2 regions of the Nocardiopsis coralliicola genome follow, and region 2 is predicted to be linked to the other one. Evidence: riboswitches for the same ligand, from Rfam matches in the RefSeq annotation. Region 2 holds a riboswitch; the other holds the start of a gene.
The links. A riboswitch is a leader RNA that binds a small molecule or an ion and turns the genes downstream of it on or off. The one in region 2 is predicted to bind thiamine pyrophosphate.
Positions count from the first base shown of each region.

Region 1: another riboswitch for thiamine pyrophosphate. It lies ahead of ACYVGT_RS13675 (TenA family protein); the one in region 2 lies ahead of thiC (phosphomethylpyrimidine synthase ThiC).

Region 1 is NZ_BAAGXT010000016.1:15,005-18,182, forward strand. Features, by position in the region: gene ACYVGT_RS13670 (acyltransferase family protein) at 1-63, opposite strand, end outside; gene ACYVGT_RS13675 (TenA family protein) at 1,404-2,072, opposite strand; TPP riboswitch at 2,063-2,161, opposite strand; gene ACYVGT_RS13680 (YiaA/YiaB family inner membrane protein) at 2,284-2,562, opposite strand; gene ACYVGT_RS13685 (NAD(P)/FAD-dependent oxidoreductase) at 2,606-3,178, opposite strand, start outside.
Region 2 is NZ_BAAGXT010000004.1:197,998-201,175, reverse strand. Features, by position in the region: gene ACYVGT_RS05370 (lycopene cyclase family protein) at 1-66, shown strand, start outside; gene ACYVGT_RS05365 (hypothetical protein) at 250-909, shown strand; TPP riboswitch at 1,014-1,124, shown strand; gene thiC (phosphomethylpyrimidine synthase ThiC) at 1,120-2,928, shown strand; gene ACYVGT_RS05355 (FkbM family methyltransferase) at 2,963-3,178, opposite strand, start outside.

The DNA of each region.
Region 1 (3,178 bases), on a different contig from region 2:
GCGGCGGGGCGGTGCTGGCCGGGAGGCCGTCGGTGCCGGCGCGGGACGGGATCGGGTCGCCACAGGTGTCCTTGCCTGAGTCTCGGGGCTCGGGTGCGCCGCATCGGGGACCGGGCGGGGCGCCGCCCGGCGGGGCGGTGGCCCGATGCGCCGTTCCTGAGAATTCTCTCAGGAACGGGGATTCTCTCAGGAAAACACGACCGTGGGTAGCCGAATCGTCGCGGCACAGCACACGTAGGACGAAAGTTCTCCGGGGGTCCGCCCAGAAGTCGCGCACGGGCAACACGCCGACAGGGGCCGGGACTGCCCGCCGGCCCCCGGACCCGGCGGCCCACCTGGGACTTTCCGCGCCGCGGGCCGCGCGGAACCGGGAACGCCCGCCACCGAAGCCATCGCACCAGTGAGATTCAGATCACTTTTTCGGCGCCGGCGCGGGGAAACGCCGGTCCCAGCCGCCACCGGCCCCCGCCCCGGCCTCTCGCCCCGCCGCCCTTCCGGAACGGGGGCCCGGGGTGTACCGGGAGCAGGGCTGCCGCGCAGGCCCGCGCTCCGCACGGCTCGGCGCGGCCCCGGAAGGCGGCGCCGCGCCCGGGCGGACGCCGCTGCAGTCGGCGGCGGCATCCTCGGCACTTCGGCGCTCTTCCCTCTGTCGCGCCGAGCCGCAGCGTCCCGCTGCTGGGGGCCCGCGCAGCGTCGACCGGGCTCCTCCGGTATGCCGGCCGCCGGAGTGCGCGCCCAGTCCTCCGACCGGCTCGACAGCGCCCCGGGCGCCCGCGGCCGGCGCGCCCACGCCGCGTTCGCCGAGCAGGCCGGCGCCGGCGCGGGCTTCGACCCGCTCGGCTCCCTCTTCCCGCTGTCCCGCCCGGACGACGCCGCCTTCGAGCGCGCGGTGGCACTTCAGAACACGGTGGGCGTGCGATCGCGCAGGCCGGCCCGGCCGTGTGCGCGGCCGGAGCGCGACCGCCCGCGATCGGCCGGATGGCCGGCGTGGAGCTGCCGGTCTCCCCCGTGCACCGCCCGATCGCCTTCACCCGGCCGCTGGACCCGCGCCCGCCGCGGCTACCGTCCACCCCCGGCTCCGCCTGCAGCGCCCACGGGCACAACAGCGACGGCCTGCTGTCCGGCATGCCCGTCGGCCGCGGACCGGCGGGGCTGTACGAGACCACTCCGGACTGCGCCGCGCTCAGCGGCGCCGACGGCGCACCCCCGCCGGCTTCTGCTAGGCGACCGGCTCCTCCGGACACGGCTTCCTGCAGGCGACGGCCGCGGGCGGGAGATCATCCGCGACCCGGCGCCGCTGAGCGCCGAGCGGTTCACCGCCGGCGCGGGGCGCCCCGAGGCCGCGTCGTCTGAGGCGGCGGCCCCGGCGCGGGGCGCCGCTCCCGGGGCCTCCTCCTCGCGGCTCAGTGCGCCCAGGACTCGCGCCGCCAGGCGGCGTCCCAGAACCACAGCTCATAGGTGGTAGCCGTGGTGAAGGCCTCGTGCATGCGGTCCACGGTGGCCGGGTCCGAGCGCTCGGCGATGCCGTCGACGATCCCGCGCAGCTCCCGCGTGGAGGCGGCGAACTCCTCGTCGGCGTAGGTGGCGATCCAGGTGCCGAAGGGGTGGCCGCCGAGGTCGCCGGCCTTCTGCAGCAGCCGGGCGCCGACGTCGGTGTAGACCCAGAAGCAGGGCAGGACCCCGGCGGCGAGTTCGCCGTAGCCCTGGGTGTGGGCCAGGCCGAGCAGGTAGGAGACGTAGGCGGTGCAGGTCGGCGACTGCCGCTCGCCGGCGGCGGGCCCCGCGCCGCCGCCGTCGCCGACGACGCCGGCGTGCAGTGTGCTCTCGACAGCGATGGCGTTGTGGGCGGCCTTGGCGAAGAACGCCAGCTCCTCGGCGCGGTCGGCGCGGGCCGCGGCCGAGGCCAGCGCACGCGCATAGCCGCGCAGGTAGAGGGCGTCCTGGGCCATGTAGTAGGTGAACCGGTCGGGGCTCAGCGTGCCGTCGGCGAGCCCGGTGACGAACGGCAGGGCGTCGATCGCGCCCCGGACGTCGGCGGTGGCCTCCCAGGCCCGTGCGCAGAAACCACTCATGGTGGCGTCCCTTCGCTAGTGCGAACTAGTGCAGGTTCCACGGGTGTCGTCTCAGCCCCAGCCCTGCCGGGGCACCCCGCGCCATGCGGCGACCCTACAAGCGCCCCTTTCGCGGCGGGTAGGGCGCCCCCGGCCCCGCGGTGCCCGGCCCCGTACACGCGAACGCCGCGCTCCGTGCCCTGGGGGCGTCCGGAGCGCGGCGGGCCGCGCGTCACTTACCGCTGTAGGCGCGCTGGTTGGCGGCGGCGTACGCCTGGTCGGTCCAGGATTCCAGCGCCACCTCCTCCTGGCGGTCGCGCACGCACTTGGCCAGCGTGAAGGTCGAGGTGATGACGAACAGGACGCCCATCGCGATGAACGCGCGCATCCAGTGGTCGATGGGCAGGAAGGCGATTCCGGCGAGGAGGCCGGCGCTGGAGACGCCGAAGGCGATCATCGCCTGGAGGTAGAAGGCGGCCGTGACCTTGGTGGTGAAGGGAGAAGAACTCATAACGCCATAGTGGGCGGCGGTGCAGCGCCGGGCATGAGTACCGCTACTCAGTGCGGCGGGTATGGCCGCTTTGCGCCGCCGGGGTACCGCCCGGCGGGGTGCCGGGAGCGGGTGCCACGCGGTCCGGCCGGAACGGCTCCAGGTCCAGCCCGGTGTCCTCGCCCAGCGCCAGCCGCGCCGCGACGGCGCCCTGGTGGGGGCCGAAGGTGAGGCCGTTGGCGCCCAGCCCGGTCGCGACCGTGACGCCGTCCAGCGTGCGGGGCGCCCCGAGCAGCTGGACGCCGTCGCGGCTGGCCGGGCGGAAGCCGATGCGGGTCGCGCTGAGCTCCGCGTCGGTGAGGGCGGGCGCGGTCTCGACGGCGTCGGCGAGGACCTGGAGGATGCCGCCGACGGTGGCCCGGTGGTCGAACCCGGCCCACGGCTCGCGGGTGGCGCTGAGTACCACCCGGTCGGGCGGCGCGCCGAGAAGGTAGCGGCCGGTGCCGCTGAACCGGACCACCGGCCACTCGCCGGTGCGCTCCCGCGGCAGCCGGGCGTGCACGATCTGGCCGCGCATCGGATAGACGGGCAGGTCGATCCCGAACGGGCGGAGGAGCGCAGCCGACCAGGCACCGGC
Region 2 (3,178 bases):
GCGACCACGCCCGTCGCGCCCATGGCTGCCACCGTGGTCGAACGCCTGCTCGGCCGGCCCCGCTGAGGCGCCGCCCGCCCGATTCCTTGAAGGCTCGCCCCGCGCTGGGTCATACCAGCGGGCAGCGGTGCCTGGGGCGGGGCGTGTCCCGACCTCCCGGGAACGCACCGGTGCCAGCCATAGAGTGCACGAGCATCCGTTATCCTCTTGAAAATCGAGTAGATCGAGTTTCGAGGAATTGGAGTCCCGATGGTCTCGGCCACGTTCGGGCTGTTCGCCGCCTCCCACGCGGTCCTCTGCGCGGCGCTGCTCGGCGCGGCGCGAAAGCAGCGGTCCTGGTGCCTGCTGTTCGCCGGCGTGGTCGCCGCAGGGCTGGTCTACGACAACGGCATCGTCGCCCTGGGGGCCGCCATCGGCGAGGGGGCGCTTCTGGAGGGGCTGAACTACCCGCGTTTCGTGGTCCACGCCCTGTTCACGCCGCTGCTGGTGATCACCGCGGTGGGTCTGGCGCGGCGCTCCGGCGCCCCGTGGGCGCAGGGCAGGGGAGTGCACGCCGCCTTCTGCGCGGTGGCCGCCGCGCTCGTCGCCTACGGAATCGGCTTCGAGGTCGCCGGCCTGGAACTCGTGCCGCAGACCGAGGGCGACGCCCTCCGCTACTCCGGCGCCGAGGCCGCTCCGCCGGTCCCGGCCGCCGCCGCGATCCTGATCGTCATCGGGGTCGGCCTCGCCCTGGTCCGCAGAGGAGGGCTGGCGCTGCTGCTCGGCGCGGCCGCGATGTTCGCGGCGGCCGCCGCTCCCAGCGCGCCGATGGCGCTCGCCAATCTCGGCGAAGTGGCCCTGATCGCCGGATTCGCAATCACCGGAACCCGCCGGCCGCCCGCCGCGGCGCTCCGCTCCGCGCCCGGGTGAAAAATTCGAGGGGCAGCCGCCGATTTCCGCCGCCTGCGCTGGCATTTCCCAATCGGACGCGATAGTGGGATTGCCAGGTGCGGGGCGGACTGTGATACACGTTCTGTGACCCCGCGGGGGCCTTCGGTAGAGGGCTGAGATCAGGCTGGCACCGCCTGGAACCGTTGAACCTGATCCGGTTGACACCGGCGTAGGAAGCGAGGACCGCAGATGGCTGCGCGCATTCCCGAAAAGCCCCGCCCCACTGGAAATCCGGCCGGCGAACCCGACTCTGAGCGGTATGCGTCGCATTCGCTCGCCTGGGTCGAGGACTCGGAGCACGGGATCCGCGTTCCGGTCACCGAGATCGCACTCGACGACACCTCCGGGCGCCCCAACGAACCGGTCCGCGTCTACCGCACTGCCGGTCCCGGCAGCGTCCCCGAGTACGGACTGCCGCCGCTGCGCGCGCCGTGGATCGCGGCGCGCGAGGACACCGAGACCTATGCGGCGCGGGGCCGCCGGCTCGCCGACGACGGCCGCGCGGCCGCGCGGCGGGGCGCCCCGTCCCAGCAGTGGCAGGGGCGCCGCGCGGCACCGCTCCGCGCAAAGGCCGGTGGCACGGTCACCCAGATGCACTACGCGCGGCGCGGCATCGTCACCCCCGAAATGCGGTTCGTGGCACTGCGCGAGCAGTGCGACGCGGAGCTGGTCCGCAGCGAAGTCGCCGCGGGCCGGGCGATCATCCCGGCCAACGTGAACCACCCGGAGTCCGAGCCGATGATCATCGGCAAGCGGTTCCTGGTGAAGATCAACGCCAATATCGGCAACTCCGCGGTCACCAGCTCGATCGCCGAGGAGGTGGCCAAGCTCCAATGGGCCGCCAAATGGGGCGCGGACACCCTGATGGACCTGTCGACCGGAAACGACATCCACACCACCCGCGAATGGATCATCCGCAACGCGCCGATCCCGGTGGGCACGGTGCCCATCTATCAGGCGCTGGAAAAGGTCGACGGCGATGCCAATGCGCTGACCTGGGAAATCTATCGCGACACCATTATCGAGCAGTGCAAGCAGGGCGTCGACTACATGACGGTCCACGCCGGGGTGCTGCTGCGCTACGTCCCGCTGACCGCCGAACGGGTGACCGGGATCGTCTCGCGCGGCGGGTCGATCATGGCCGGCTGGTGCCTGGCCCACCACGAGGAGAACTTCCTCTACACGCGCTTCGACGAGCTCTGCGCGATCTTCGCCCGCTACGACGTCGCCTTCTCACTGGGCGACGGGCTGCGGCCCGGGTCGATCGCCGACGCCAACGACGCCGCCCAGTTCGCCGAGCTGGACACCCTAGCCGAGCTGACCCGCCGGGCGTGGACCCACGACGTCCAGGTCATGGTCGAGGGGCCGGGGCACATCCCGCTGCACCAGGTGCGGGAGAACGTCGAACGGCAGCAGGAGCTCTGCGACGGCGCCCCGTTCTACACGCTGGGGCCGCTGGTCACCGACATCGCCCCCGGCTACGACCACATCACCTCGGCGATCGGGGCCACCGAGATCGCCCGGTACGGCACCGCGATGCTGTGCTACGTCACGCCCAAGGAGCACCTCGGGCTGCCCGACCTCGACGACGTGCGCACCGGGGTGATCACCTACAAGATCGCCGCGCACGCCGCCGACATCGCCAAGGGCCACCCCGGGGCCGCGGCGCGCGACGACGCCCTGTCGAGGGCGCGGTTCGAGTTCCGCTGGCGCGACCAGTTCGCGCTGGGGCTGGACCCCGAGACGGCCGAAGCCTTCCACGACGAGACACTCCCCGCGGAACCCGCCAAGACGGCGCACTTCTGCTCGATGTGCGGGCCGAAGTTCTGCTCCATGCGGATCTCCCAGGACATCCGCGACGCCTACGGCGCCGCGGGATCCGCCGACGTCGCGGCGGGTATGCAGCAGAAGAGCCGCGAGTTCCTCGAGTCCGGCGGGCGGGTCTACCTGCCCGACCCCGCCCCGGCCGCGAGCCGGGGCGAGGCAGGGCCGCCCTAGGCGCCGCTCTCGGGCAGAGGCGCCCCGGCCCTCCTCAACGGCGTTCGTCCGCGAGGGGGCCGCAGGCGTCGACGGCCCGGCGCCACGCACGGGCGTCGTCCCACAGTGCAGCCGGGGGTTCCGCGGGCGCGAAGAGCCACATGCGCTGCTCCGCACCGGAGACCCGGCCGTCGATGACGCTGCGGGCCGGCGCGGGGACCTCGTCGCCCAACTGGTGCCAGGTGTAGTCGAGCGGGCCCAGCAGGTCCAT